DNA from 2 places in the Microbacterium sp. NPDC079356 genome. Region 2 is predicted to be linked to the other one. Evidence: predicted binding sites of a transcription regulator. Region 2 holds the regulator's gene; the other holds the start of a gene.
The links. The regulator HrcA, encoded in region 2, represses chaperone genes, less so after heat shock. The targets are predictions, from matches to a motif close to TTNGCACTCGNNNNNNNCGAGTGCNAA.
Positions count from the first base shown of each region.

Region 1 (15,655 bases), on a different contig from region 2:
CCCTCCCGGAGGAGGGGCCCTTCGTGAGCCGTTCAGCGGTGGATCAGAAGTCCATGCCACCGGTCGGGTCGCCTGCCGGCGCCGCGACCTTCTCGGGCTTGTCGGCGACGACGACCTCCGTGGTCAGGAACAGACCTGCGATCGACGCGGCGTTCTGCAGCGCGGAGCGCGTGACCTTGGCCGGGTCGATGATTCCCGCGGCGAACATGTCGACGTACTCGCCCGTGGCGGCGTTGAGGCCCTGACCCGCGGGGAGTTCGGCGACCTTGTTCGACACGACACCGGGCTCGAGACCGGCGTTCAGCGCGATCTGCTTCAGGGGAGCCTGGATGGCCACCTTGACGATGTTCGCGCCGGTCGCCTCGTCGCCCTCGAGCTCGAGGCTCGCGAACGCCTTCTCGCCGGCCTGGATCAGCGCGACGCCACCACCGGGGACGATGCCCTCCTCGACGGCCGCCTTCGCGTTGCGAACGGCGTCCTCGATGCGGTGCTTGCGCTCCTTGAGCTCGACCTCGGTGGCCGCACCCGCCTTGATGACGGCGACGCCGCCGGCGAGCTTGGCGAGGCGCTCCTGCAGCTTCTCGCGGTCGTAGTCGCTGTCGGTGTTCTCGATCTCGCGACGGATCTGGGTCACGCGACCCTCGATCTGCGACGCGTCACCGGCACCCTCGACGATCGTGGTCTCGTCCTTGGTGATGATGACCTTGCGCGCACGGCCGAGCAGGTCGAGGGTGGCGTTCTCGAGCTTGAGACCGACCTCCTCGGTGATGACCTGGCCACCCGTGAGGATCGCGATGTCCTGCAGCTGAGCCTTGCGACGGTCGCCGAAGCCGGGGGCCTTGACGGCAGCCGACTTGAAGATGCCGCGGATCTTGTTGAGCACGAGGGTCGCGAGAGCCTCACCCTCGACGTCCTCGGCGATGATCAGGAGCTCCTTGCCGTCCTGGATCACCTTGTCGACGACGGGCAGAAGGTCCTTGATGTTCGAGATCTTCTGGTTCGCGATCAGGATGTAGGGGTCCTCGAAGACCGCTTCCTGACGCTCGGCGTCGGTGACGAAGTAGGGGTTGATGTAGCCCTTGTCGAAGCGCATACCCTCGGTGAGCTCGAGCTCGGTGCCGAAGGTGTTGGACTCCTCGACGGTGACGACACCTTCCTTGCCCACCTTGTCGATGGCCTCGGCGATCAGGGCGCCGATCTCGGGGTCGGCAGCCGAGATGGATGCCGTCGCCGCGATCTGGTCCTTGGTCTCGATCTCCTTCGCGCCGGCGAGCAGCTCGTCGGAGAGAGCCTTGACGGCCTTCTCGATGCCCTTCTTGAGAGAGATCGGGTCGGCACCGGCCGCGACGTTGCGCAGACCCTCGCGCACGAGCGCCTGAGCGAGGACCGTGGCGGTCGTCGTCCCGTCACCGGCGACGTCGTCGGTCTTCTTCGCGACCTCCTTGACGAGCTCCGCGCCGATCTTCTCGTACGGGTCGTCGAGCTCGATCTCCTTGGCGATCGACACGCCGTCGTTCGTGATCGTGGGAGCGCCCCACTTCTTCTCGAGCACGACGTTGCGGCCACGGGGGCCGAGGGTCACCTTGACGGCGTCGGCCAGGGTGTTGAGGCCGCGTTCGAGGCCGCGGCGGGCCTCCTCGTCGAAAGCGATGATCTTTGCCATAAGTGTGTCGTCCCTCCCGGACGTGAGGTTCAGTACCGTGCCCCCAGGGACTGGGAGCGGGATAGTTCTGGCACTCAGGATGAGTGAGTGCTAAATCATTCTGGCACTCGGCCCTAGGGAGTGCAAGCCGCGCGACACCGGCTCGCGCTACCGTGGCACACGCCGCGGCGACGGCCCCCTCACCGCATGGAGGAATGGATGATCACGGTCGCAGAGGTCCCCGGATGAGCCGCCCCGCCATCCGCGCAGTGTTGCGCGAGGCGACTCTCGCCGCGTTCGATGACGCCGTCGCCACGCTCGACGGCGATGCGTCCGAGTCCATCGAGAACCACTCCGCCGCGGAACTCAACCCGCCCGAGCTGAGCGGGCCGTTCCTCGCCCGCTACGCGGGCTGACCGACCGGCGTCAGGCGACGACGCGGACGGATTCGGCCTGCGGGCCCTTCTGCCCGGTCCCGACGGTGAACTCGACGGCCTGACCCTCTTCGAGCACGCGGAACCCCGACATCTCGATGTTCGAGTAGTGGACGAAGACATCCTGTCCGTCGCCGAGCGTGATGAAGCCGAAGCCCTTCTCGGCGTTGAACCACTTGACGGTTCCCTGGGTCATGCGCATCTCCTGAAGCTGTGGGACACCCGAAATGCTAGCCACGGCCCCCTGCCGGATCCGGCGGTTCCCGGCTTTGTTGACACTCCCGAACCCAAGTGTTTACGGCGGCGAAACACGCGACGGCCGAGCCGCCGCGGACGGGTCACTCCGAGCCGAAATCGAGCCCGACGATCACCACGAGCTGCGATCGCGGATCACCGCCGGCGCTCGCCGTCTCGGGCGGCGCGACGACCTGATACGTGTCGTCGAGGGAGACCTCGGCGCCGCCGATCGCATCCGCCAGACCGCGGGCGGCAGCCTCGTCGGCGGTCGTGCCGTAATAGACGGTCGTGGTCGGGAAGTCGTCGGAGCTGGCGCTGCTCTCCTGGACGTCCGCCTCCGCCCACCCGGCGGCGATCACGTCCTGGCGGACGGCGTCACCCAGCGCGGCGTCGGGGGTCGCGTTCAGCACGAGCACCTCGTACGACGTGTCCACCTGCGGAGCGACCACCTGCGACGACGAACCGGGCGCCGAACGGGCGTTGAAGTCCAGTCGACCGGTCGCGAACAGGGTGCTGAGCACCCCCGCCGCGACGATGGCGACGGTAGCCACCACGGACCACAGCACGATGACGCCGACGCGCAGCCGCGGGGTTTCGGCGCGGTGCGCCCCGATGCGAGCCGGACGGGCCGGGAGGTCGTCGAAGCGATCCTTCACTGCGGAGCGCGCCGCGGTCTCGGACGGGTCCGCGGCGGTGGGCTGCTCTGGCTCGGGCGGGGAGGTCGGAGACGGCACCCGAGCATGCTACCGGGCGGATGCCGGGAGCACCCTGGAGCGGGTGCGCCGCTCCCGCTCCTGCGCAGTCTGCAGCCGCCGCAGACGGTGCACGAGGACCGGATCGTAGGCGACGGCATCCGCTGATTCGAGGATCCGCCCCAGCAGCTGGTAGTAGCGCGCCGGGGTCAGCGAGAGCTCGGCGCGCAGCGCCTCCTCCTTCGCCCCGGAGTGCCCGTGCCAGCGCGCCTCGAAATCGAGGACGGCGCGGTCGCGATCGGAGAGGGGCACTCCCCCACGGTACGACCGAGATCCTCCGTCACCCCGGAACATCGGGGCGGTTCGTCCGGTTGAATATGTCGAGGGAAGGAAGAACACATGAGCTATCGCGTGGAGAAGACCGACGAGCAGTGGCGGGAGGAGCTGACTCCCGAGCAGTACGCCGTCCTGCGGCAGGCCGGGACGGAGCGCGCGTGGACGGGCGAACTCCTCGATGAGGACCGCGCCGGCCTGTACACCTGTGCCGCGTGCGGCGCAGAGCTGTTCCAGAGCGGCACCAAGTTCGACTCGCACTGCGGCTGGCCGAGCTTCTACGAGTCGGTCCGCCCGGAGGCCGTCGAGCTCATCGAGGACCGCAGCCACGGCATGGTGCGCACCGAGGTGCGCTGCGCGAACTGCGGCTCGCACCTGGGGCACGTGTTCCCCGACGGTTTCGGCACCCCCACGGGCGACCGTTACTGCATGAACTCGCTGTCGCTGTCGTTCACCCCGAAGAACGACTGACCTCCGGGGCACCGCCCCGCTTGCAGGCCGCGCCGACACCGTCAACCCCGGTGTCGGCGCGGCGTCGTGCGTTTAGCGTGGCTTCGGACGCGGTGAGGGACGCCGCGGTCGGAGGATGCACATGCCCGAGACCACCGACCACGCAGACGACCTGCTGGGCGGCCGTTACCGTCTCGGTGAGACGCTCGGCCGCGGCGGCATGGCCGACGTGTACCGCGGCGAGGACGCCGTCCTCGGCCGAGAGGTCGCGATCAAGGTCGTGCGCTCGGGGTCCGACGGAGTCGCCGCCGACAGCCGTGCGCGCGGCGAGGTCAGCGTGCTGGCGGCGCTCAACCACCCGTCGCTGGTGACGCTCTACGACGCGCAACTCGACGCGGACCCCCCTTACCTCGTGATGGAGCTCGTCGAGGGACCCACCCTCACGACGCGCATCGCCCGGTCTCCGTTGACCCCATCCGCGGCGGCGACGATGGCCGCCGCGCTCGGCGAAGCCCTCCACGTCGCACACGGCGCCGGCGTGGTGCACCGCGACGTCAAGCCATCCAACGTCCTGCTCGCACCGTCTCACCTCCCCGATCACGAGTTCCGCGCGAAGCTCGCCGATTTCGGTATCGCGTATCTCGTCGACACCGCACGGGTGACGAACCCCGGCGAGGTGATCGGCACCGCCGCCTACCTTGCTCCCGAGCAGGTACAGGGCGTCGATCCGGCACCGCCCGCCGACGTCTACGCCCTCGGCCTGGTCCTGATCGAATCCCTGACAGGGAAGCGGGCCTTCCCCGACGCGGCCGGCGTCGCCACCGCCCTCGCCCGACTCGAGGCCCCACCGGAGATCCCTGCGGAGCTCGACCCGGAATGGCGGAACCTGCTGCGCGACATGACGCGCATCGACCCGGCCGAGCGGCCCACGGCCCTCGACGTCGCGATGCGCGCACGCGCGCTCGCCGCGACCACGTCCGACGCCCGCACCGAAGCGCTTCCCGCTGCCGGCGCGGTGGCCGTCGGCAGCGCCGGCGCAGCGATGGCGGCGGGCTCTGTCGACCATGCTCCGGATGCGGCGACCGAGGCTCTCCTGCCCGCCGGGGCCGCCGCGACCGACGCCGCTCCCCCTCCATCCACGCCCGCGACGGCCCCCACCAGTGTGCTGGCGGCCGCCTCCAGCGCTTCGCCTGCAGCCGAGGCGACGCGCACCATCGACGCGGCGCCCGCCCCGGCAGCCCCTGCCGAGGGTCAGCCGGCCGAACGCCGGCCCCGCCGACGGTCGCGGCGCCGAGCGACGGTCTGGATCACCGCGGCCGCCGCGGCGGCGCTCGTCGCCGGGACCGGCGGCATCCTGGCCCTCACCGCCGGCGGCGACGAGGTGACTCCCGCCGACCCCGCTCCCGTCACCGACCCGACCCCGGACGTCAGTCCGACCGCCCCGCTCACCGAGGACGAGGCCCCCGACGAGGTCGACACCGTGAGCGACACGGACACCACCGACGAGCAGGGAACGACGCCGACGCCCGAGGTGACCACCGAGGCGCCCGACGAGGAGGCGACACCGGACGAGGGCGCCACGGAGCCGGCGGAGGAGACGGCCCCGACCGACGGCGCCACCGACGACGAGGGCACCGTCGACGGCAGCACGGTCGACGACAGCGTCACGGACCCCGTCGAGCCGAGCCCCGCACCCGTCGACGGCGCGGTCACCGAGCCCGACCCGGCCGACAGCCCCGCTCCCGCCGAACCGTCCCCCGCCCCGACCGGCTGACCGCGTCAGCGCCGGACCGGCCAGAACGCGGCGACGAACACCGACGCCAGTCCGATGACGACGGTGACGGCTTCGATGACGACCCCCGGTCCGGCCGGCGCCGGCCAGAGCACATCGAGAGCCAGCGACGCGAGGAGCTGCCCCGACACCGCGGCCAGCCCGAACAGGAGCACCCCCGTGCGGGCGACGAGGGCGGCCGACAGCATGATGTAGGCCACGCCGAGCGCGCCGCCGAGGTAGAGCCATGGCTCCGAGGGCAGCGGCGCCGGTGGTCCGTCGACGATCGTCACGACGACCGCCAGCATCGCCAGGATCGCCGTCCCCAGCGTGAAGTTCACGAGCGTCGCCGTCACCGGGGTCCCGACGCGCACCCGCAGCCGGCCGTTGGTCGCCTGCTGCCAGGCGAGTCCCGCTCCGACGACGACGGGGAGCACGACCATCCAGACGGGCACGCCCGCCAGCCCGTCCCCCGAGATCAGCACCACGCCCACGGCGGCCAGGGCGAGCGCGCCGCCGACCAGTCGCGGCACCGTGACGGCGACGACCCCGCCGGGCCCGTACCCCACCCGGTCGAGGATCAGCCCGCCCACCGTCTGCCCTGCGACGATGCCGACCGTGAACAGCGACACCCCCACGATCCCGACGGCGACGGCCTGCGTTCCGACGGTCAACGCTCCCGCGGCGCCGCCCACCAGCATCCACCACGGAATGCTGCGCTCACGGATGCCGCGGCTCAGCAGGACCGCACCGCGACGCCCACCCGGGGTCAGCACCGAGACGAGCACGATCAGCAGCAGACCGCTGCCGAACGAGATGACGGCGGCCACCATGGCGTGCTCGAGACGCACGCCGAGCTGGCCGTTGATGCGCGCCTGGACGGCGGTGAGGACGCCGACCGACACCGCACCCACCAGGGCGGGCGCCAGCGAGGTCCGCGCGGACGGGCCCGTCACGCGAGCCGACTCAACCGAACAGCGCGGCGGCTTCTTCGTAGCGGTGCGCTGGCACGGTGTGAAGCGACCCGAGCGCCTCCGCGAAGGGCACCCGGACGATCTCGGTGCCCTGCATGGCGACCATCTGGCCCCATGCGCCGTCGACGACGGCGTCTGCGGCGTGCAGGCCCAGACGTGTCGCGAGGACACGGTCGAAGCCCGACGGCGAACCGCCGCGCTGGATGTGGCCGAGGACGGTCGCGCGGGTCTCGATGCCCGTGATCCGCTCGATCTCGGGGGCGAGGATCTCGCTGATGCCGCCGAGGCGGGGACGGTTGAAGGCGTCGAGCCCCTTGTCGCTGTACGCCTCGTCCATGCCGGTGAGGGTGAAGCCCTCCGAGACGACCACGAGCGGCGCACGACCGCGGTCGTGGGCCTTCTGGACCTGCTCGGCGATCTCGTCGATCGACATCGGGTGCTCGGGGATGCAGATGACGTGCGCGCCGGCCGCGATCCCGGAATGCAGGGCGATCCAGCCCACGTGACGACCCATCACCTCGGCGACCATGCAGCGCTGGTGCGAGTCACCGGTCGTCCGCAGGCGGTCCATCGCCTCGGTCGCGATGTTCACCGCCGTGTCGAAGCCGAACGAGTAGTCGGTGGCGTGGAGGTCGTTGTCGATGGTCTTCGGCACACCCAGGACGTTGATGCCGTCCTTGTGCAGCCGGTCGGCCGCAGCCAGGGTGCCCTCGCCGCCGATCGCGACGATGCCGTCGAGACGGTGGCCGTACATCGTCTTCGAAATGTTCTCGGCGCCGCCGCGCGGGCCCTCGTAGGGGTTCGTCCGGCTCGTGCCGAGGATCGTGCCGCCGACCTTCGACAGACCCTTCACCTCGTGGCGCGTGAGCGGGAAGAAGTCACCGTCGACCACGCCGCGCCACCCGTCGCGGATGCCCACGAACTCGATGTCGTACGTGGTCGTGCCCTTCAGCACGATGCCCCGGATGACGGCGTTCAGTCCTGGACAGTCGCCGCCGCTCGTGAGGATACCGATCTTCATGAGGGGTCCTTAGGTGATCTCGGGTTGGTGCTGGGGGCGACGCTGCCTCGATGACACTATCGCCGCGACGGCGTCGCCTGCCAGCCGAGCGGGCTCAGGCGGCGCCGAGCGCCTGCCGCAGCAGGTGCATGAGCGCCGACAGCTGGACGGAATCGCTCGAGGTCGGGTCGACCGCGTCGCCGTCGAGGGCGCGCTGCGCGAGACCCTGCTTGCTGTCGATGAGCTCGGCGATCTTCGTGTCGATCGTGTGCGCCGCGATGATGCGCCACGCCGTGACCGGCTCGCCCTGACCGATGCGGTGCACGCGGTCGATCGCCTGCGTCTGCTCGGCGGCCGTCCAGCTGAGCTCGGCGAGCACGACGTTCGAGGCGGCCTGCAGGTTGAGGCCGACACCGGCCGCCGTCAGCGAGCACACCGCGATGGCGACGTCGGGGTCGCCGTTGAACGCGTCGATCGCCTGCTGGCGGACGGGCGTCGTCTGGTCGCCGCGGATCGAGACGGTCCGGAGCCCCGCCGAGGCGAAGTGCGCCTCGGCGGCATCCATCACGTCGATGTGCTTGGCGAAGAAGACCACCTTGCCGACCGAGCGCTGCAGCTGCGCGGCGTAGTCGGCGGCGAGCTGCGCCTTCGCCTGACCGATGCGGCGGACCATCGTGAAGACGTTCTCGGAGCCGCTGCCGGCAGCCTTGGCCTCTTCGAGCTCGCCGTGCGCGACGAGACGCACGATGTCCTCGTCGGCCTCGCCGCGGACGACGCGGTCGCCGCGCGCTTCGATGATCCGGCGGTACTTCGCCGCCAGACGCTCACCCAGCTCCCGCTCGGCGGCCCGGATCGACCGGCCGTACTCGTCGTCGAGCTCGACGGGGAGGTCGGCGACGAGCTTGTCGGGGAGGTCGGCGGCGACGTCCTTCTTCTTGCGCCGCACGATGCCCATCGAGATGACGGCGGAGCGGGCCTCGGGGTAGAACGCCTTGTCCGCGGGGGTGAGGCCGGTCTCGTCGAGGCGCGCCATCAGCTCGGGACCGGGCTTCTCGCCGTTGGTCCAGCCGAGGAAGCGCCAGATCGCGTCGAAGTCCTCGACGTCGTTGATGAGCGGGGTACCCGTCAGGGCGAGCAGCAGCGGATCGCGCACCTGCTCGCGGATACGCGAGGCGAGCGCGAGCACGTTGCGCGAGCGCTGCGAGGTGAGGTTCTTGATGAAGTGGGCCTCGTCGACGACCATGCCCTTCAGCCCGATCGAGCTGAGCCAGGACAGGTGGCGATCGAGGATCTCGTAGTTGACGATGAAGACGTCCGCGAAGGCATCCATCGTCTCGCCGTCGCCCTGGATGACGGTCGCGCGACGTTGCGGGGTCCACCGCTCCACCTCGCGCGCCCAGTTCATCTTCACGACGTTGGGGACGACGACCAGCAGCGGGTAGGCGTCGGCGACGGATGCCGCGAGCACCGACTGCGCCGTCTTGCCGAGACCCGGCTCGTCGGCCAGCAGGAAGCTGCGGTGCCCCGTGCGGACGGCCTCGAGGAACCGCGACTGGTGCGGCATGACGTCGAGCCCCTTGGGCGAGATGCGGTCGAACTCGGGGACGGGCGGCAGGTCCATCGACGCGGCCCCTCCCCCGGCACCGGTCTCGAACGCCTTGTACAGCGGGCCCATGAGCTCCCACCCGTCGAGCCGGCGCCGCGGCGTCGACACGGGGGCGCGAAGGGCGACATCGGGGGCGAGGAAGGGATGGGCCTCCTTGCGGGCCTCGACCTGCGGCGGCACGACCTGGCGGTCGGCGATCGCTTCGGGGACGACGGGAGCCTGCACGGGCTTCGCGTCGGTGATGATGAGCTCGTCCTCGGGCAGCTCCGCCCCGGACTCGAGCAGCCAGTCGCGGCGCATGCGACGCGCGACGGGCGACGTCGCCTGATCGACCTCGAGCAGCTGGATGAGGGAGGTGTCGCGGGCCGCGGTCTTGGCGAGGATCGTCGCGACGCCGTCGAGGCGCTTGAGCAGCTCGGCGCGCGCACCGTCGGCGATGTCGGACGCCGCCTTCACGCGGGCGCGCTCCTCGCGCACGAGGAAGGCGATCACCTGGAACTTGACGCGGTTGGTCGGTCCGAGTTTGCCGCGTTGCGCCTTCGCCTCGACCTCGCGCACCTTGCGGGCGAGGATCGGGATGAGGGGTGCTTCGTCGTCTCGGCGCGACGATGATCCCCGACGACGCCGAGCGGCGGTCTTGGGGGCGGTGGCTGCCGTGGTCGGCATGCTCCTCCTGAGCGTGACACCGGCGGATGCCGGCGAGCGTCGTGCGAGACGACGGTCTTCGAGGCCGCAACGTCGGTCGCGGCGCGGATGTGGTCCCCGGGTCGTCACGGCTGCGGGTACTCGCTTCTGCGAGCTGCGGCGACGGGACGGGCCCTTCCCCGTCATTCTAGCGCGTCGCGGTCCCGGGCTCCCACCGCGACTCGGCGGTGCCGCGCGCGGTGCCGCGTACGCTGGTGTCATGCCCACCGAACGCGAACTCGCCGCCACCATCGACCACGCGATCCTCAAGCCGGAGCTCACCCGCGCCGACGTGGACGCCGAGCTCGACATCGCCGCGGAATGGGGTGTGTTCAGCGTCTGCGTGCGCCCGAGCGACATCCCCCACGCCGTGGCCCGCCTCGACGGCACCGGCGTCGCGGTCGGCACGGTCATCGGGTTCCCGCACGGCACCACCTCGACCGCCGCGAAGGTGGCCGAGACGCGACAGGCGATCGCCGACGGCGCGAGCGAGGTCGACATGGTCGTGAACATCGGCGCGCTGCGCTCGGGCTTCGACGACGTCGTGGTCGAGGACATCCGCGCGGTCGTCGCGGCGGCGGAGGGCCGCGTCACGAAGGTCATCCTCGAGACGGCCCTGCTCGACGACGAGCAGATCGAGCGCGGCAGCCGCCTCACCGAGGCCGGCGGCGCCCACTTCGTGAAGACCTCGACCGGATTCGCCGGCGGTGGGGCAACGATCCCCCACGTCCAGCTCATGCGTCGCACCGTGGGTGCAGGCGTCGAGGTGAAGGCCTCCGGCGGGGTGCGCAGCTACGCCGACGCGATCGCGATGCTCGAGGCCGGCGCGACCCGCCTCGGCACGAGCGGCAGCGCCGTCATCCTCGGCGAAGCGCGTCGCATCGACGCCGGCGACGAGGCGACCGGAGCGGTCGACTCCGGCTCGTACTGACCGGCGCGGCTCGCCCCGCGCCGCTCGGACTCAGGCGCCGGGCTGCAGCGCCGCCCGCACCTCGGCGACGTCGGCATCCATCCGCTCGATGAGGGCCTCGATGCCCTCGAAGCGGACCATGCCGCGGATGCGGGCGGTGAACTGCACCTGCACCGTGTGGCCGTAGAGGTCGAGGCCGGTCTCATCGAGGACGTACGCCTCGACCTGACGCTGGGGAACGTCGTCGAACGTCGGGTTCGTGCCGACCGACACGGCGGCCGGGTATCGCGTCGCGGGGCGGACGCGCCCGGCATCCGTCCCCTCGTCGATCAGCCAGCCGGCGTACACGCCGTCGGCGGGGATGAATCCCTCGGCATCCGTCGACAGGTTGGCGGTCGGGTAGCCGAGCTCGCGACCGCGCTTGAGCCCGTGGACCACCTCGGCGCGGACAGCGTGCGGGCGCCCCAGCAGACGCGCTGCGTCCTCCACCTGGCCGGCGGCGAGCATCTCGCGCACCCAGGTCGACGAGACCCGGCGTCCGCCGCCCTGGACGTCGCCCACGACGTCCACCGTGAACCCGTGGGTCTCGCCGAACGTCGTGAGGAAGGCGGGATCACCCGCTCCGCCGCGTCCGAAGCGGAAGTCGACCCCCACCATGACGCACACCGCGTGCAGGGCGTCGACGAGGATGCGCTGCGCGAACTCCTCGGGCGCGAGCGCGGCGAGCTCCTCGTCGAAGCGCAGCACGAGCACCGCGTCGACGCCGGCCTCGGCGAGCAGGGCGATCTTCTGATCCACGCTCACGAGGGGTTCGGGGCAGCGGTCCGGTCGCAGCAGGGCGAGCGGGTTGCGGTCGAATGTGACGGCGACCACGCGTGCGCCGTCGTCCATCGCGGCCACGCGCGCGCGGTCGATGACGGCGCGGTGCCCCGAGTGCACGCCGTCGAACTTGCCGATCGCGACGACACTCGGGCCGAAGCCCGCGGGCACCTCGGCGGGATCGCGGAAGACGATCACGCGGCGCCCTCCGCGGCGGACCGGGCGTGCCGGTGGGTGATGAGCCACCAGAGCCCCAGGAAGGGCAGCACGAGCGGGACGAGGACGTATCCGATGCCGTACCCCGACCACACCGTGGGGTGGTCGAAGAGCTCGGGATGCGTCAGCGAGAGCGTCCCGACGACGAGCACACCCACGAGTTCGAAGACGATCGCCGCCCACGCGACGCGGTACCACCGCTCGGACGCGCTGAACACGAGCGCGAGGGTGGCGAGGATGTAGACGAGCGCGGCGAGGGCCGACAGCGAGTACGCGAGCGGTGCGTCGTCGAACTCGCGGACGATCTGCACGAACGAACGACCCGTCGCGCCGAGGGCCATGATCGCGTAGACGACCACGAGCACACGCCCGACACCGGTCATCCGACGCGGGGAGGCGGCCGACGGAGCGGTCGAGGTCGGCGCGGTCTCAGGCATGGCCCCTCAATCCTACGACCGCCGCGGACGCGGCCCGGCCGGGGTCAGGCGACCTGCACCGTCCAGATGACGTTCATGCGCCAGATCATGATGGCGATCGCGAACGCGGCGATCCCCATGACGACCGTGCTCCAGCGACCGCGTTCGATGAGCGCCCAGGCGACCGCGGCCGGCGGGATGAGGACCGCCGAGACCAGGTAGACCCAGAACTCCAGCAGGTCCCCCGTCGGCGGGTTGCCGGCGAGCGGGGCGATGATCGCGATCACGACCTGCACGATGAGCAGCAGCAGGACGAGCGCCTGCGTACCCACGGTGAGATCGCTCGGGCGACGGCCGGCGAGACCCAGCACGGTGCACAGCAGACCCGCCGCGCACGCGACGGCGATCTGGACGACGGTGAACCACGCGATCACGGCTGCTCCTCGGGCATGTTCATGAGGCTCTTGACGTCGTCGCCGCGACGGCCGACGATCCCGACGAGCGCACCGTCCGGGGCGATCGCGGCGGGTGTATCGGCCGGCAGGCGGTCCGCCGCCCCGACCAGACGCTTGCCGTGACGGAGATCGCGCGCCTCGTCGGCGGTGACCGCGAAGGTGCCGAGAAGGGATGCCGCGACACCCGCGGCATCCTGCAGCGGGACGTCTTCGGTCAGCTCGGTGACGGCGTCGGCGACGTCGAACGGACCGATCCGCGTGCGCCGGAGCGCTGTGAGGTGCCCGCCCACGCCGAGGTCCGCGCCGAGGTCGCGGGCGAGGGCCCGGATGTACGTGCCGCTCGAGCAGTCGACGACCACGTCGACGTCGACGACGTCGACGCCCCGACGGATGCCGCGCACCTCGAACCGGCTGATCAGGACATCCCTCGCCTTCAGCTCGACCTGCTCGCCCGCGCGCGCGAGGTCGTACGCGCGGCGCCCGCCGACCTTGATCGCCGAGACGGTGCTCGGCACCTGCGAGATCGGTCCGGTCAGGGTGCGGATGCCGCGGTGGATCGCGTCGTCGGCGACACCACCGGCATCCGCTCTGGCGGTCTCGACACCGTCGGCGTCGTCGGAGTCCGTCGTGACACCCAGGCGGATGGTGGCCTCGTAGGTCTTGTCGAGTCCGACGACGTAGGTGAGCAGCCGCGTGGCGTGACCGACGCCCAGGACGAGCAGCCCGGTCGCCATCGGGTCGAGGGTGCCGGCGTGGCCGATCTTGCGGGTGTTCAGGGCGCGGCGCGTCCGCGCCACGATGTCGTGGCTCGTCACGCCGCCCGGCTTGTCGACGAGGAGGATCCCGCCGCTCCCCTGGCTCTGCTGCATGGCTTCCAGCCTAGGCTGGAGCGGTGCCCGACCTCGCCTCGCCGCTCATCGCGTGGTACCGCGAGAACGCCCGCGACCTGCCCTGGCGGCGCGACGGCTTCGGCGCGTGGGGCACGCTCGTCAGCGAGTTCATGCTGCAGCAGACGCCCGTGTCGCGGGTCGTCCCGCGGCTCGAGGAGTGGCTCGCGCGCTGGCCCACCCCCGCCGACCTCGCGGCCGCTCCCCCGGCCGACGCGGTGCGGCTGTGGGCGAACCTCGGCTATCCCCGCCGGGCGCTGTGGCTGCACCGCGCGGCGACGCAGATCCGGGACCGGCACGACGGCGTCGTCCCCCGCAACGTGGACGCCCTGCTCGCCCTCACCGGGATCGGCGACTACACGGCCCGCGCGGTGGCAGTGTTCGCGTACGGGGACCGGCATCCGGTCGTCGACACCAACACCCGTCGCGTCCTGGCGCGCGCCGTCGACGGCCGGTCGCAGCCCGGACCGCCCGCGAAGGCGGACCTCGCGGCGATGGCGGCGATCCTCCCCGCGGACGACGAGGACGCCGCGGTCGTGAACGCCGCCGCGATGGAGCTGGGCGCGATCGTCTGCACGGCGCGTGCGCCGCGGTGCGAGGCGTGCCCGCTCGCGGCCGTCTGCGCCTGGCGGGCGGCGGGATACCCCGACACCGGCGACGACCGGCGCAAGCAGGCGCGCTACGAGGGCAGCGACCGCCAGGCCCGCGGAGCGATCCTGAAGGCGCTGCGAGATACCGAAGGCCACCCCGTCCCTGCGGACGAGGTGGCCTCGGAGTGGCCCGATGCCGCTCAGCGCAACCGGGCCGTCGACTCGTTGATCGCCGACGGGCTGGTGGAGGTCACGGACGGTGCCCTGCACCTGCCCCGCTGACCGGACCGCTCAGTCCTCCTCGTCGCTCTCGCGCGGCTTGACGTACGGGTCCGCCTCGCCGGCGTAGGTGCCGCCGGCGGCGGTGGCCGCCACGGCCGCGTCGCGCTCGCGCGCCTCGCGCAGCAGGTCCTCGATGTGGCCGGCGTTCTCGGGCAGCCCGTCGAGGATGAACTCCAGCGACGGCGTGAGGCGCGTGCCGAGCTGTCGCCCGACCTCGCTGCGCAGCATCCCCGTCGCGGCCTTCAGCGCCGCAGCCGTGCCCTCGCGGGCCTCGTCGTCGCCGTAGACCGTGTAGAAGACCGACGCGTGCTGCAGGTCGCCCGTGACGCGCACGTCGGTGATCGTGACGAATCCGAGCCGCGGGTCGCGCAGCCCCTTGTCGAGGCGCTCCGCGATGAGCACGCGGATGCGGTCCGCCAACCGTGCCTGCCGTTCCCCGGCCATAGTCCTTCTCCTCTTGTTCTCCCCCGGCCGCGATCGGCTGACGGAGGAATTGCGGAGGCGATGGATGTCGCCGGGATAGTCGGGGTCTTGGGGGTCCCGTTATCCCGGCGGCATCCATCGCCGTAGCAACACCGTGGATCAGCCGCGCGGCTTCTCCACCATTTCGGTCGTCTCGATCTCGTCGCCGACCTGGATGTCGTTGTACTTGCCGAGGCCGATACCGGCTTCGAAGTCCGTACGCACCTCGGTGACGTCGTCCTTGAAGCGGCGCAGCGACTCGATGGCCAGGCCGTCGGCGATCACGACGCCGTCGCGGATGACGCGCGCCTTGGCGTTGCGCGTGATCGTGCCCGAGCGGACGATGACACCGGCGATGTTGCCGAACTTCGAGGAGCGGAACACCTCGCGGATCTCGGCGACACCCGACTGCACCTCTTCGAACTCCGGCTTGAGCATGCCCTTGAGGGACTGCTCGACGTCGTCGATCGCGTTGTAGATGACCGAGTAGAACCGGACGTCCACACCTTCACGGGCGGCGCGCTCGCGGGCCTTCGTGTCGGGACGGACGTTGAAGCCGATGACGATCGCGTTGTCGATCGTCGCCAGGTTGATGTCCGACTCGGTGATCGCACCGACACCGCGGTGAATGATGCGCAGCTGGACGCTGTCGTCGACCTCGATCTTGAGCAGCGACTCCTCGAGCGCCTCGACGGCACCGGAGACGTCACCCTTGATGATGAGGTTGAGCGACTCGACCTTGCCCTCTTCGAGAGCGCGGGTGAAGTCCTCGAGCGAGATGCGCTTGCGGGCCTT
Region 1 is NZ_JBMWDN010000003.1:51,590-67,244, forward strand. It holds gene groL (chaperonin GroEL) at 44-1,663, opposite strand; gene ACPEH0_RS08815 (hypothetical protein) at 1,888-2,058, shown strand; gene ACPEH0_RS08820 (cold-shock protein) at 2,069-2,272, opposite strand; gene ACPEH0_RS08825 (LytR C-terminal domain-containing protein) at 2,415-3,047, opposite strand; gene ACPEH0_RS08830 (DUF3263 domain-containing protein) at 3,057-3,317, opposite strand; gene msrB (peptide-methionine (R)-S-oxide reductase MsrB) at 3,405-3,809, shown strand; gene ACPEH0_RS08840 (serine/threonine-protein kinase) at 3,931-5,562, shown strand; gene ACPEH0_RS08845 (DMT family transporter) at 5,568-6,515, opposite strand; gene ACPEH0_RS08850 (ATP-dependent 6-phosphofructokinase) at 6,526-7,554, opposite strand; gene ACPEH0_RS08855 (DEAD/DEAH box helicase) at 7,649-9,805, opposite strand; gene deoC (deoxyribose-phosphate aldolase) at 10,044-10,754, shown strand; gene ACPEH0_RS08865 (bifunctional riboflavin kinase/FAD synthetase) at 10,785-11,750, opposite strand; gene ACPEH0_RS08870 (hypothetical protein) at 11,747-12,205, opposite strand; gene ACPEH0_RS08875 (hypothetical protein) at 12,250-12,618, opposite strand; gene truB (tRNA pseudouridine(55) synthase TruB) at 12,615-13,508, opposite strand; gene ACPEH0_RS08885 (A/G-specific adenine glycosylase) at 13,532-14,398, shown strand; gene rbfA (30S ribosome-binding factor RbfA) at 14,408-14,842, opposite strand; gene infB (translation initiation factor IF-2) at 14,981-15,655, opposite strand, start outside.
Region 1: a site for HrcA is predicted at 1,731-1,757, ahead of groL (chaperonin GroEL). Genes of this name have one in related genera too.

Region 2 (15,655 bases):
CCCTCGTCGTCGACCGGCCTCCCTCGGGCCCGTTGGGCGTGGCCGCGACGTTGCGCACCGGTCTCGTGTCGGCCGTCGACGGGCTGCCCGATCCCGGCGCGGGCCTCGTCCCCGGACTCGCCGTCGGCGACACCTCGGCCGTGAGCGACGAGCTCGACCAGCAGATGAAGGCATCGTCGCTGTCCCACCTGACGGCGGTCTCCGGAGCGAATTGCGCGCTCGTGGTCGGGATCGCGTTCGGTATCGCAGCGCTCTGCGGGGCGCGGCGCGGCATCCGCGTCGCAGCCGGGCTCGTGACGCTCGTCGCGTTCGTCGTCCTCGTCTCGCCGGAGCCGAGTGTCGTCCGAGCGGGCGCGATGGCCGCGATCGCGATGCTCGGCCTGCTGCTCGGGCGGATCGGCGCGGGTGTCTCGGTGCTGTCGGCGTCGGTGTGCCTGCTCCTCGTGCTCGATCCGTGGCTCGCGGCATCCCTCGGGTTCGCACTCTCGGCCGTCGCGACCGGATCCTTGCTGCTGTTCGCGGGACCGCTTGCCGACGGACTGTCGAGGTGGATGCCGTCGCCCGCCGCACTCGCGCTGTCGGTGCCGCTCGCCGCGCAGCTGGCCTGCGGGCCGCTGCTCGTGCTCATCGAGCCGACGGTTCCCCTCGTCGGGGTGCTCGCGAACCTCCTGGCGGGTCCCGCCGCGCCCGCGGCCACGGTGCTCGGCCTGCTCGCCTGCCTCGCGTTGCCCGTTCCGGTCCTCGCACAGGGGCTCGCGGCGATCGCCTGGCTGCCCGCGGCCTGGATCGCAGGGACGGCGGACCTCGCCGCACGCCTGCCCGGGGCATCCCTGCCCTGGCTCGAGGGGATGCCGGGACTCCTCGCACTCGCCGCGACAGGAGCGGCGATCGGGGCGGTGATCGCGGCGCGGCATCCCCGTCTGCGGCGCGTGGCGGCGTGGAGTCTCGCCGGCGTCGTCCTCGTGGTCGCCGCCGCCGGCCCGGTGCGGACGCTGCTGGACCGCACCCGCGTGCCGGACGCGTGGGCGATCGCGGCGTGCGAGGTCGGGCAGGGCGACGCGGTCCTGGTCCGTGAGGGCGACGCCGTCATGCTGATCGATACCGGACCCGAGCCTGCGGCGTTGGCGGGATGCCTCGACCGGTTCGCGATCGACCGCGTCGACATCCTCGTGTTGACCCACTTCGACATGGACCACCGTGGCGGCGCCGACGCTCTGCTCGGGCGCGCCGATCTCGTCCTGCACGGCCCGGTCCCCGATGCGGAGGCCGCGGACCTGCTCGCGCGGTTCACCGCGCGCGGCGCCCGGACGCAGCAGGTGTCCGCGGGCCAGAGCGGCGCGCTGGGGGAGTGCCACTGGCGCGCGCTGTGGCCGAAGCCGCGGGATCCGGTCTATCCCGCCGGGAACGACGCGAGCGTCATCATCGACGTGACCGGATGCCGCGTCCCCGACGCGATCTTCCTCGGCGACCTGTCGGCTCAGCCGCAGCGCTCCCTCGCGGCGACGGGCGCCGTCGATCGCCGCTATTCCGTCGTCAAGGTCGCCCACCACGGCAGCGCCGACCAGGACGCCGGCCTGTACCGCGATCTCGACGCTCGCGTCGCCCTCGTCACCGTGGGCGAGAACACATACGGCCATCCCCGGGACGAGATCCTCGATCTCCTGCACGAGGAACAGGCGACCGTCGCGCGCACCGACACCTCCGGCGACCTCGTCGTCTGGCGCGGCGACGCCGGCCTGCGCCTCTGGCGCTCGCGCGAGGGCTGACGCTCCCGTCACCGTCCGCCGCCCTCGGTAGGCTGGACACCATGCCGAGCCCCCGTCGTCCCGCCGCGAAGACGACGAAGTCGGCGATCCCGCAGATCTCCTGGCGGGCGCCGCAGCCGGCACCGGTCGTGCTCGTCTCCGGTCCCGAAGAGGTCTGCGCCGAGCGGGCGACCGCCGGCATCCGCGATTACCTGCGCGCCGAGGATCCGAGTCTCGAGGTCACCGACGTCCGCGCCGACGACTACGCGCCCGGCACGCTGCTGGCCGTTTCGTCGCCGTCGCTGTTCGGCGAGCCGCGGCTCGTCCGGGTGTCGGGCGTCGAGAAGTGCTCCGACGCCTTCCTCGCCGAGGCGATCCGCTACCTCGAGGCGCCGCAGGACGGCGCGACGATCGTCCTCCGCCATACCGGCGCGAGCGTCCGCGGCAAGAAGCTGCTCGACACGATCCGCGCGGGCGTCGGCGGCGGTGTCGAGATCGCCTGCCCCGCCGTCAAACGCGACTCCGACCGCTTCGACTTCGCCGCGGGCGAGTTCCAGGCCGCGAAACGACGCATCGCCCCGCCCGCCCTCCGTGCCCTCGTCTCTGCGTTCTCGGACGATCTCACCGAGCTCGCGGCCGCCTGCCAGCAGCTCATCTCGGACGTCGAGGGCGACATCACCGAGCAGGTCGTCACCCGCTACTACGGTGGTCGCGTCGAGACCACCGCGTTCGCCGTTGCAGACACGGCCATCGCGGGTCGCTACGGCGACGCCCTCATCACCCTCCGGCACGCTCTCGCCTCGGGCGCCGATCCGGTCCCGATGGTCGCCGCCATCGCGTCGAAGCTGCGCACCATGGCGCGCGTGGCCGGCTCCCGCGAACCGTCCGGCGCCCTCGCCGCGCGCATCGGCATGAAGGACTGGCAGGTCGACCGGGCCCGCCGCGACCTCGCCGGCTGGACGGAATCGTCGCTCGGCATCGCCATCCAGGCGGCCGCGCGAGCGGATGCCGAGGTGAAGGGCGCCTCGCGCGACGCCGTCTTCGCGGTCGAGCGGCTCGTCACCGTCGTCGCGACGCGCGCGCCCTACGGCGCCTGAGACCACGCCCGGGAACGACGAAGGCCCGCCCCCAGGGGGACGGGCCTTCGGAAGAGTTGCGGCTCAGAGAGCGGCGACCTGCTTGGCGATCGAGGACTTGCGGTTGGCCGCCTGGTTCTCGTGGATGACGCCCTTGCTGACGGCCTTGTCGAGCTTCTTGGTGGCCTTGAGCAGCGCCTTCTCGGCAGCGGCCTTGTCGCCGGCCGAGATGGCCTCACGGGTCTGACGGACGACGGTCCGCAGCTCGCTCTTCACGGCCTTGTTGCGCTCGCGGGCCTTCTCGTTGGTCTTGTTGCGCTTGATCTGCGACTTGATGTTCGCCACGTTCGACGTATCTTTCGTTCGGAGTTATCGGTTGGAAGTGCCGGCGACAGAAGAGGGCTGTCACGCAGCGGTCGTGTGAGGGAGGAACCCACACGCAAGCCAAAAACCGATTCTATCAGGTGCGCGCCTCATCCCGAAGTCGGCCGGTCCCGCGCCATCGTCGCCAGCGCCAGGTCCACGATCGCGTTGAACACACGGGGCCGCATCGCGGTGACGAGATGGGATGTCCGGGGCACGACGATGAGCTCCGCCTCGGGCTTGAGCTTCGTGAACAGGCGCTCGTTGAGCCGCAGCTGGTCCCACTGCCCGTTCACGAACCACATCGGGACCGAGATCCGCTGCAACGCGACCACGAGATCGAGGACCGACAGGCTGCGCAGAGCGATGTCCTGCGTGTCGTACGCGTAGCCGCCGGCGCCGAAGTCCGCCCGCGTCTCAGGTGGGAGCGTCCGGTCGAGCACGAGGTCGGCGAGCGGCTGACCGCGTCGGGGCAGGCGATCGAACCCCCGCGCCAGTGCCCGATAGATCGCGAGTCCGGCGCCGCGGGGGATCGACGTGCAGCCGGCGGCGATGAACGCATCCACGGGCGGGGGCTCCTCACGGCCCATGTACTCGATCGCCACGAGCCCACCCATCGAGTGCGCGACCAACAGCACGGGGCCGCGGGCCGCGGCATCCCTCACCGCGGTGTCGATCGTCTCGAACGCGCCGTCCAGCGTGAACGTCTCGCTCATCCGGCGACCGTGCCCCGGCAGGTCGACGGCGATCGCGCCGACACCCGCCGCGGCGAGATGCTCCACCTGCGCGCGCCACATCGTCGCGGAAGTCCGGATGCCGTGCACGAACACCACCTGAGGCGTCATCCCCTCAGCCTACGAATCCGGAGACCCTTCGACGCGAGAACGGGGGCGGATCCATGGATCCGCCCCCGTTCCGGTCCGTCCGGTCAGAAGAGGACGCGGACCTTCACCGGCGTGCTCTCCGATCCCTCGGCGACGGTCGGGTCGTCGGGGACGAAGGTCGCCGTGTAGGTGTGCGTCCCGCGGGACAGCCGGCCGAGCGTCGTCGACGCGGTGCCGCGGCGGACCTCCGCCGTCGCGATCACGGTGTCGCCCTCGCGGAACTCGACGACGCCCTCGGCGCGGCCGCCCTCCTGCGTGACGATCGCGACGAGCGTCGTGGGCAGGAACCGGTTGATGTGGACCGGCGTGACGGCCACCAGACGCGTCTTCGTCGCCGCGGCGGGCTCCGCCGCCTCCTCGACGGTGACGGGCACCTGCACGACCGTGCCGCTGGGGGCGGCGGTCACGGTCAGCTGCGCGGCGCCGGCGGGCGTTCCGGCGGGCAGGGTGACGCTGACGGATGCCGCGCCCTCCGACACCGGCGCCGTGCCGAGCACCTGCTCGCCCAGGCTCACCGAGACCTCGACGTTGGCGGGAGCGCCCTTGCTGGTCAGGTCGAGCCCGGCCACCTGGAACGACACGGTCTCGCCCGCCGCGACCGTCTCGGGCACGCCCGAGACCTGCACGCCGTGCTTCGCGAACGAGGGGGCGACGGGCGAGCCCTCGGCGAGGTAGTCGACCCACGCTTCGTAGTCGAGCAGACCCGTGTCGACGTAGTCCTCGCCCTCCGTGAAGGCGCGGAAGTTGTCGCCGCCGGCCGCGAGGAACGAGAACGTGCCGATGCGGTAGGTCCCTTCGGGATCGATCGGAGCCCCGTCGACCGTCACGGACGTGATGCGCTCACCCTCCGGCAACGCCGGGTCGTAGGTGTACGAGACGTTGTCCGAGAGTCCCAGCTGCAGGTAGGGGCGCTGGGGGACGTTGCCCGCGGCATCCCGCTGCCACTGCTGCTCGAGCATCGTCGTGAACTCCTCACCCGTGAGGGTGACCAGCGCGAGCGTGTTGTTGAACGGGAGCACCGCGTTCGCCTGGCTGAACGAGATCGATCCGTCCGCGAGACCCGCGACCGCACCGGCGCCGAACTCGGCCTGCGTGTCGAACAGATCGGCGCGCAGACCACCCGGGTTGGTGACGCCGATGACGGCGCCGTTCGGCAGGTCCGCGAGGCTGTCGCGGAGCATGTTGGCGACGGTGTTGCCGAGCGTCGACTCCGCCGCCCGGTTGTCGCGCGATCCGCCGGTGTAGACACCGTCGACGTACGATCCGCCGCTGTAGGCGGTCGTGATGTCGCCCGAGACCTGACCGACTTCGGTGTTGCCGACCGCGGCGGCGTTCGCCAGCGCGGCCTTCGTGATGCGGTCGACCTCCGCGACCCGCGGGTAGGCGGCGACGAGGTCGGCGGCGGGGGTTGTCGTCCGGGCGACGTTGCGCTCGGTGTGCGCCGAGACCTCACCTGTGGCGGCATCCACCGTCAAGGTGATCTCACCGATCTTGGCGCCGTACGAGCCGGTCTGCACGACGGGACGCGTCCGGTCCGTGCCGGGAATCGGTGCCGACCACGCGTACTCCTTGTGCGTGTGACCGGTGAAGATGGCGTCGACCTCGGGGGAGGTGTCCTCGATGATCGCTCCGAAGGCGCCGCCCGCGGCGACCTCCTCCTCGAGGGTCGCGCCGTCCGGCGTGCCGGCTCCGGCGCCCTCGTGGTAGAGCGCGACGATGACGTCCGCCTCGCCGTTGGAGGCGTCGCCGTCGGTCAGCTGCGCGGCGACGCGGTTGACCGCCTCGACCGAGTCGCCGAAGTCCACCGACTCGATGCCGGTCGGCGTGACGAGCGTCGGGGTCTCCTCCGTGACGGCGCCGATGACGCCGACCGTCAGTCCGTCGGCCTCCAGCAGCGCGTACTCGTCGAGCGCCGGGGTCGTCGTGCCCTTCTCGTAGACGTTCGCACCCAGTTGCGGCGCGTCGAACGCGTCCGACACCCGACCCGACAGGTCGGCGAAGCCGCGATCGAACTCGTGGTTGCCGACCGCGCTCGCCTGCAGACCCAGGGCGTTCAGGACGTCGATCGTGGGCTCGTCCTGCGCCACGGACGACGCGAACAGCGAGGCGCCGATGTTGTCGCCGGCCGACAGGAACAGGGTGGGCCCGGATGCGGCCTTCCGCAGCTCTTCGACGGTCCCCGCGAACGCGACGGTGTTGCCGTCGATGCGTCCGTGGAAGTCGTTGATCCCGAGAAGGGTCAGCTGCACGGGGGCGGCATCCGCGTCCATTCCGACGATGACCGGATCGTGGTCGCTCGAACGGAACGGGTCGGCCGAGTAGAACTCGGTGCCGTGGGTGCGGAAGCGGCTGTACTCGAGGGCGATCGACTCTCCGGAGTTGATGTTCCAGATGTCCGCGCCGGTGGCGCGGGCGAGCGCCGCCTCGTTCAGCAGGACGTGGTCGAGCGAGCCCGAGAGCCCCGAGAAGCTGTACGACGACGAGTCGAGGTCGAACGCCTGCTCGGCATCCGCGTACCCGGCCTCGTAGAGCACCTGCAGCGGGTCCTCCTGGCTGTACGAGTTGAAGTCGCCGGCGAGGGCCACCGCATCCACGTCGCCCTGGATCTCCGCGACCCAGTCGCGCAGTGCGGTCGCCTGACGGACCCGCGACTCGTTCGAGGATCCCTGACCGTCGCCCGTGTCGGCGTCGCCGGGCCACGGACCCGCGGAGCCCTTGGACTTGAAGTGGTTGACGACGAACAGGAACGGGTCGCCTCCCGCGGCGGGCTCGAACACCTGCGCGAGGGGCTCCCGCGCGTTGCCGAACGCCTCGCCGTCGGCGCTCTGGTCACCGAGGGCGCGCGCGGCGCCCACGGGGGAGACGAGGGCGGGCTGGTAGATGATCGCGTTGGTGATCACGTCCTGCTCGGATGCCGGGGGGAGATCCGCCGACGAAGGAACGAAGGCCCAGGTGTCGGCACCCGCCTCCGCGTTCAGCGCGTCGACGAGCGTGGCGGTCGCCTCATCCTTCTCCTCGCCGAGAGCGGCCGAGTTCTCGATCTCCATGAGACCGATCACGGCGGCATCCACCGAGGTGATGGCCTCGACGAGCTTGGTCTGCTGACGCTCCAGGTCGGCGGCGTCCCACGCGCCGCGCTGGGCGCATCCGTCACGGACGGTGACGCCGTCGCCGAACCGGTCGGGGTAGGCCTCGCAGCTCGCCGAGTCCGTGCCGAGGGTCGTGAAGTAGTTGAGGACGTTGAACGACGCGATCGACAGGTCCCCGCCGACGTCCTCCGGCGCGTCGGTGCGGACGTTCTCGAAGACGACCTCGTCGGCTCCCGTGCCGTCGCCGACGAGCGGCTCGGTCGGGTTCAGCTTCCACGTGCCGTTGCGGTAGTCCACGATGAGCGGCGCCGAGAAGGTGACGCCCCCGCCGACCGTCACCGGCTCGGTGAGCGAGACGTAGGCGGGGGTCAGCGCGCGGTTGGCGCCCGACGTGTAGTCGATCCCGGCGCCGTCGTCGAGGCGCACACCGCGCGCGGCGTTGTCGGCGGCCACCGCGGCCGCGGCGTCACTGCCCGGGCGGGCGGCGTCGGTGGGCTGACGCAGAGGGGTGTCGCCGGCAGCCAGACCCACCTCGCCGAAGCGGTTCGTGCTGTAGGTGTCGCTGACGGTGAACGCGCCTTCCGGGGCGACGAGCATCGACTCGAGCGACTCGCGCTGCGCCGCCGTCGTCGGCCAGCCGACCGTCGCGGGCGTGGGAGCCGCGGCGTCGTCGATGACGTCGGCGTCGCCCGGCTCCACGGTGATCTCGGTCAGCCCGTCGAACTCCGACACGACGCCGGTGACCGACACGGTGTCGCCGAGCGCGACCTCGCGGACGGCGCCCGGGGCGTAGACGAAGACGGCGTCCGACGCGGTGTGCGCGTCGAGATCGAGTGTGCCGCCCGTGCCGGGCGTCTGGATGACGTAGCCGTTGTAGCCGCCGGTGGGATAGTGCGCGGTGACCACGCCGGTGGTGGTGACGGTGCGGCCGGTCAGCGGGGACGCATCCGTCGTGCCCTGGATCTCGGCGATCGTCGCCGCCTGCGGCTCGGGGTCGGGCTCCGGCTCGGGGTCGACGTCCGCGCCGAGCCCGGTGGGCGTGGGGGCGCCGGCGGCGAAGTCCGCCGCGTTGTCCGCGGTGTTCGAGGCGTCCTCGTCGCGGGAGACGCTCGTCGCGTTCGAGGTCCCGGGCGCCGGCGCGGAGCCGGCGAAGGCCGAGGCGGTGCTGCCCCAGCCGACCAGGTCGACGACCTGGTCCAGATCGGCGATCCCGGTGCTGCCGGTCAGTGCCGCCTCGGTGGACACGAGGGCGACCTTGGCGCCGCTGCCGCTCATCGCGATCGAGCCGTCGACGTCGGCCTCGAACGCGGGGAGCGACGTGTTGCTCCCGAAGGCCTGACCGATGAGCAGGTTCTCGCCGGCGGGGAGGTCGACGTCGCCGAGCTTCGTCACCTGCCAGGTGGCACCGGTCGCAGAGGCGTACTGCACGCTGAACCCGCTGAGGTCGACCGTCTCGTCGCCCGTGTTGGCGAGCTCGATGAAGTCGCGGTTGACGGCGGCGCCGCTGTTGCCGCCGCCGCCGTACACCTCCGAGATGACGACGGGCGCGTCGGCCGACACGGCGGCGTTCGCCGCGCTCGGCACGAGGGCGAGACCCGCGGCCGTCACGGCGGTGACGGTCAGCAGGGCGCCGGTGCGGCGAAAGGCGGACGGTGAGGCGTGCGCAGGAACGGGTGGGTTCGACACGGTGGGATCTCCCGAAGCGGCACGGGCGCGGGGCTTATCGCGCAGGAACCGACCGCCACATTGAGCATTCGGTCGGTCTCGCGGCCCCGCAAGTGTCAGATCGGTTAACTCTTTCTCATGCGGCGGGCCACTGGCGTGTCGCCGCCGTGGCGGGTTATGGTTCCCGATCGTCGGGGCTGGCGCCCGGCCCCGCGCCGGTAGACTCGGCTGGTCATGTCACCCCGCGCCCTTCAGCCCCTGCAGCCCGCGGCCACGCCGCCCGCGCAGCTCCGCAACTTCTGCATCATCGCCCACATCGACCACGGCAAGTCCACCCTGGCCGACCGCATGCTGCAGATCACCGGCGTGGTCGCCGACCGCGACATGCGTGCCCAGTACCTCGACCGCATGGACATCGAGCGCGAGCGCGGCATCACCATCAAGAGCCAGGCGGTCCGGATGCCGTGGGCCACCGCCGACGGCACGTTCGCCCTCAACATGATCGACACGCCCGGCCACGTGGACTTCACCTACGAGGTCAGCCGCTCCCTCGCCGCCTGCGAGGGAGCGATCCTCCTCGTCGACGCGGCGCAGGGCATCGAGGCGCAGACCCTCGCCAACCTCTACCTCGCCCTCGAGAACGACCTCGAGATCATCCCGGTCCTCAACAAGATCGACCTGCCCGCGGCGGACCCGGAGAAGTACGCCGCCGAGCTCGCGAACCTCATCGGCGGCGACCCGGCCGACGTGCTCAAGGTGAGCGGCAAGACCGGCATGGGGGTCGAGGCCCTCCTCGACCGCATCGTCGAGCGCATCCCCGCACCCGTCGGGGATGCCGACGCCCCCGCCCGGGCCATGATCTTCGACTCGGTCTACGACGCCTACCGTGGCGTCGTGACGTACGTGCGGATGGTCGACGGCAAGCTCGAGCCGCGCGAGCGGATCCAGATGATGTCGTCGAAGGCGGCCCACGACCTCCTCGAGATCGGGGTGTCGAGCCCCGAGCCCGTGCCCACCAAGGGTCTCGGCGTCGGCGAGGTGGGCTACCTCATCACCGGTGTGAAGGACGTCCGCCAGTCCAAGGTCGGCGACACGATCACCAACCACCGCAAGCCCGCATCCGAGGCGCTCGCGGGGTACACCGACCCGAAGCCCATGGTCTTCTCGGGCATCTACCCGATCGACGGCAGCGACTACGCCGAGCTCCGTGAGGCGCTCGACAAGCTGAAGCTGTCGGATGCCTCGCTGCAGTACGAGCCGGAGACCTCGGTCGCCCTCGGGTTCGGATTCCGCTGCGGCTTCCTCGGTCTGCTGCACCTCGAGATCATCACCGAGCGCCTCGCGCGCGAGTTCGGACTCGACCTCATCACGACCGCGCCGTCCGTGACGTACGAGGTGATGACCGACACCGGCGAGACCGTGACGGTGACGAACCCGTCCGAGTACCCCGACGGCCGCGTCGCCGAGGTCTCCGAGCCGGTCGTGAAGGTCGGCATCCTCCTGCCGAAGGACTACGTCGGCACCGTCATGGAGCTCTGCCAGTCCCGCCGCGGCACCCTGCTCGGCATGGACTACCTCAGCGAGGACCGCGTCGAGCTGCGCTACAACATGCCCCTCGGCGAGATCGTCTTCGACTTCTTCGACCACCTGAAGTCCAAGACGCAGGGCTACGCGAGCCTCGACTACGAGCCGGCCGGTTCTCAGACCGCCGACCTCGTCAAGGTCGACATCCTGCTGCAGGGCGAGAAGGTCGACGCGTTCAGCTCGATCGTCCACCGTGAGAAGGCCTACGCCTACGGGACGATGATGACCGAGCGGCTGCGCAAGCTCATCCCGCGTCAGCAGTTCGAGGTCCCCATCCAGGCCGCGATCGGCGCCCGCATCATCGCCCGCGAGAACATCCGCGCGATCCGCAAGGACGTCCTCGCGAAGTGCTACGGCGGTGACATCACCCGTAAGCGCAAGCTGCTGGAGAAGCAGAAGGAGGGCAAGAAGCGCATGAAGATGGTCGGCCGCGTCGAGGTCCCCCAGGAGGCGTTCATCGCCGCGCTCTCGGGAGACGTCGAGGGCAAGGACAAGAAGTAGGCTGGCACGATGCGCCGCGGGAGTTTCCAGGCAGGGACCGTCGACTACGCCGCCGTCGGGGCCACGCAGGCCCCCGATCTCATGGGCTATCCGCCGAAGGGCACGACCCCGGCGGAGGCGTCGTGGCGTCTCGGCAGCGGTGAGAGCCGTTTCGTCACCTCGACCGAATCGCTCCTCGGGTGGGGAGCGCAGCGGGGGGCGGGTCTCCAGGTGACCGATGTGCGCCCGGCATCCGGTCCGATGTACTCCGGTGTCGGCTTCGACGCCGACGGCAACGCCATCCAGCCCAGCCGTCTCGACGACGACCAGCGTTTCGACGCCGACGGCGTGCCGTTCGCGAGCGCCGGGACGACCGTGCACCTTCGAGGGCGCGTCGGCGGGATGCGGGCGGATGCCGAACTCCGGGTCATCTCGGTCGTCGACGAGCCGCGTCGGGTCGGGTTCTCGCTCGGCACCGTCGGTGGATCCGTCGTCAGCGGCGAGGAGTCCTTCCTGCTCGAATGGCGCGACGACGACGAGGTCTGGTTCACGGTCCGCGCCTTCGACAAGCCGACCGGCGTGCTCTACCGCCTCTGGCGTCCGCTGGTGAAGCGTCGGCGTCGCGCCCTGTTCCAGGGGTACCTGCAGGCGATGTCGCCGATGTACGCCACCGGCTCCTGATGGGCTCGGCCCTTCCCCTCGGCGATCCCGCTCCTCTCGACGGCGCACTGCCCGCCGACGTGCGCGTGTCGGACGACGTCGACTTCGGCGTCTACCTGCACGTCCCGTTCTGCCGCGTCCGCTGCGGCTACTGCGACTTCAACACCTACACGGCGACCGAACTGCGCGGCGCCCGACAGGACGCGTACGCCGACGAGGTCCTGCGCGAGATCGCGATCTCCCGGCGCGTGCTGGCCGAACGCGGACCGCTCCGCCCCGCGCAGACGGTGTTCTTCGGCGGCGGCACCCCGACGCTCCTGCCGCCCGGCGACCTGGCGCGCATGCTCGACGGCGTCCGGGAGGCCTTCGGTCTGGCGGACGGTGCCGAGGTGACGGTCGAGGCGAACCCCGACACGATGACGGACGCCGTGGCCGAGACCCTCGCGGCCGCCGGTGTGACACGCCTGTCGATCGGCATGCAGTCGGCTGTCCCGCACGTCCTCGCCGCCCTCGACCGCACCCACGACCCCGCGAACATCGCCACCGCGGTCGCCGCGGCACGGAACGCGGGGCTGGCGGTCAGCCTCGACCTCATCTACGGCGCTCCGGGGGAGTCGCTGGAGGACTGGCGGACCTCGCTCGAGACGGCGACGGCCCTCGCACCCGATCACGTCTCGGCCTACGCGCTCATCGTCGAGGACGGCACGAAACTCGAGCGGCAGATCCGCCGCGGCGAGGTGCCCGCTCCCGATGACGATCTGCAGGCCGACATGTACGAGCTGGCCGACGAACTGCTCGCCGCGGCGGGATACGGGTGGTACGAGGTCTCGAACTGGGCGACGAACCGCGCGCAGCGGTCGCGCCACAACCTGTCGTACTGGCGCGGCCAGGACTGGTGGGGGTACGGCCCGGGCGCCCACAGTCACATCGGCGGACTCCGGTGGTGGAACGTGAAGCACCCCGCGGCGTACGCGCAGCGCCTCGCGGCGGGACAGTCGCCGGCGGCCGGACGGGAGCGACCGGATGCCGAGGCCCGCCGCCTCGAGGACATCCTGCTGCGCTCGCGCATCGTCGACGGGGTGGCCGTGGACGAGGCGACGGCCGCCGGGCGGCGGAACGTGGCATCCCTCATCGCCGACGGGCTCGTCGACGGCGCGGCGGCGGTCCACGGCACGATCGTGCTGACCCGCCGCGGGCGGCTTCTCGCCGACGCCGTCGTGCGGGCGCTCACCGAGTGATCCGAGCAGAACGCTCCGCGCGCGGTAGAATTGGCACTCCAAGATCGAGAGTGCCAGCGGAGGAGGGATGATGGTCTCGGAACGCGGTCTTCAGGTGTTGCGCGCGATCGTCCAGGACTACGTGGACACGCGGGAACCCGTCGGCAGCAAGGCGATCGTCGACCGCCACCAGTTCGGTGTGTCCGCCGCCACGATCCGCAACGACATGGCCCTCCTCGAGGACGAGGAACTCATCATCGCGCCGCACACGTCGTCGGGCCGTGTGCCCACCGACAAGGGGTACCGGGTCTTCGTCGACCATCTCGCCGAGGTCCGTCCGCTGACCTCCGCGCAGCGCTCCGCGATCGGCGCGTTCCTGGAGGACACCGGCGACCTCGACGACCTGCTCGTCCGCACGGTCCGCACGCTCACCCGCCTCACCGGACAGGTCGCGATCGTGCAGTACCCGTCGTTCGCCCGGGCGAACGTCTCGCACGTCGAGGTCGTCCACCTCGGCGGCACCCGCATCGTCATCATCGTCGTGACCGACACCGGCCGGGTCTCGCAGCGGGTCGCGTTCCTCGCGACCGAGCCGTCCGCCGAGGAGGCCGAACAGCTCAAGCTCGCGATGGCCGCGCTGCTGACCGGCAAGAGCGTCCGCGACGGTGCCGCGGCGATCGCCCGCATCCTCGAGGAGGAGGCTCCGGCCCCCCGCGAGGAGAACCGGCGGATCGTCCTGCGCGCGATCGGCGAGGAGCTCGACGAGTTCCGCTCCGACCGCATGGTCATGGCCGGGTCCGCGACCCTCGCCCGTCGCGAAGCGGACTTCCGCGGCAGCATCTACCCGCTGCTCGAGGCGATCGAGGAGCAGGTGACGCTCCTGCGCCTCATGGGGGAGATGGTCGCGGACGACCGGGGACTGGCGACCAGCATCGGCCGCGAGAACGAGCCGTTCGGGCTCGCCGAGGCATCCGTCGTCGCGGGGGACTACGACGCCGGCGGCTCGCAGGCGCGCGTGGGCGTGCTGGGTCCGACCCGCATGGACTACCCCACCAATCTCGCGGCGGTCCGTGCCGTCGCGCACTATCTGACGCGTCTGCTCGAAGAAGACGAGAAGTCGCGCTGAACGAATCGGCCTCCGGGCCGGAGAGGTGATTGTGGCTGACCACTACGAGGTCCTGGGTGTCGCGCGCGACGCGAGCCCCGAGGAGATCAAGAAGGCGTACCGCCGACTGGCGCGACAGCTCCACCCCGATGTGAACCCGGGAGAGGATGCGTCCGAGCAGTTCAAGCTCGTGACGCACGCGTACGACGTGCTGAGCGACCCCGACCAGCGCCAGCGGTACGACCTCGGTGGCGACTCCGGGGCGTTCGGCGGCGCCGGGGCCGGGTTCGGCGGCTTCAGCGACATCTTCGAGACGTTCTTCGGCGGAGGCGGCGGGGGCACGCGTGCCGGACGGCCGCGCTCGCGTCGCGAGCGGGGCCAGGACGCCCTCGTGCGCGTCGACCTGACCCTCGGCGACGTCGTCTTCGGCGTGCACCGCGACATCGAGGTCGACACGGCGGTGCTGTGCGAGACCTGCCAGGGCTCGTGCTGCCAGCCCGGCACCCAGCCGGTGACCTGCGACATCTGCCACGGCTCGGGGCAGATCCAGCGGACCGTGCGGAGCCTGCTCGGCAACGTCGTCACGTCGCAGCCCTGCACGACCTGCCAGGGCTACGGCACGACCATCCCCTACCCGTGTTCCACGTGCCAGGGCCAGGGCCGCGTCCGCGCGCGCCGCACCGTGTCGATCGACATCCCCGCCGGCGTCGAGACGGGACTGCGCCTGCAGCTGCCCGGATCGGGCGAGGTCGGCCCCGCGGGCGGCCCCAACGGCGACCTGTACCTCGAGGTGACGGTCGCGCCGCACGACGTCTTCAGCCGTGACGGCGACGATCTGCTCGCGACCCTCGAGGTGTCGGTGATCGACGCGATCCTCGGCACGAGTGTGACGATCGATTCGCTCGACGGCCCCGTCGACCTCGAGATCCGCCAGGGTGTCCAGGCGGGCGACGAGCTGACCATCCGCGGGCGCGGCATCACCCCGCTCCGCGGCGAGCAGCGCGGCGACCTCCGCGTCGCCGTGCAGGTGGTCACCCCGTCGCACCTCGACCCCAAGTCGCGGGCCCTCGTCCAGGAGCTCGCCAAGCGCACGCGCCCCGCGCCGCCGCACCTCGCCGAGTTCCACCCGGGCCTGTTCTCCAAGCTCCGCGGCAAGTTCAAGCGCTGACCGTGGCCCTGCACTTCCTGATCGAGGATGCCGGTGCCGCCCGCCCGGGCGACGTCGTCCGGCTGACGGGCGCCGAGGCGCACCACGCGGCCGCCGTGCGCCGCATCCGGGTCGGGGAGGGGGTGACCGTGGGCGACGGCCGCGGCCTCTGGCTCACGGGAACCGTCGCCTCGGTCGCACCGAAGGAGGTCGTCGTCGAGGTCGTCGAGCGGCGGGAGCACCCGGCGCCGTCGCCGCGCACGGTGCTCGTGCAGGCGCTCGCGAAGGGTGATCGCGACGAGCTCGCGGTGCAGGCCGCGACCGAACTCGGCGTCGACGCGATCCTCCCGTGGCAGGCAGCCCGGTCCGTCTCGCGGTGGGACGGCGCGAAGGTCGCCAAGGGCGTCGCACGCTGGGAGTCGATCGCCCGCGAGGCGGCCAAGCAGGCCCACCGTGCCTGGCTGCCCGAGGTGGGCGACCCGGTGACGACGCGGCAACTCGTCTCGCAGGCCGAGTCGGCACGGATGCTGGTGCTCGAACCCACGGCATCCGCTGCGCTCTCCGCGGTCGACCTCGACGCCGCAGACACCCGTGACGTGCTGCTCGTCGTCGGTCCCGAGGGTGGGATCTCGCCCGACGA
Region 2 is NZ_JBMWDN010000001.1:723,810-739,464, reverse strand. It holds gene ACPEH0_RS03735 (ComEC/Rec2 family competence protein) at 1-1,766, shown strand, start outside; gene holA (DNA polymerase III subunit delta) at 1,808-2,842, shown strand; gene rpsT (30S ribosomal protein S20) at 2,906-3,166, opposite strand; gene ACPEH0_RS03720 (alpha/beta fold hydrolase) at 3,295-4,029, opposite strand; gene ACPEH0_RS03715 (ExeM/NucH family extracellular endonuclease) at 4,113-8,843, opposite strand; gene lepA (translation elongation factor 4) at 9,057-10,907, shown strand; gene ACPEH0_RS03705 (DUF1990 family protein) at 10,917-11,567, shown strand; gene hemW (radical SAM family heme chaperone HemW) at 11,567-12,784, shown strand; gene hrcA (heat-inducible transcriptional repressor HrcA) at 12,855-13,889, shown strand; gene dnaJ (molecular chaperone DnaJ) at 13,921-15,036, shown strand; gene ACPEH0_RS03685 (16S rRNA (uracil(1498)-N(3))-methyltransferase) at 15,039-15,655, shown strand, end outside.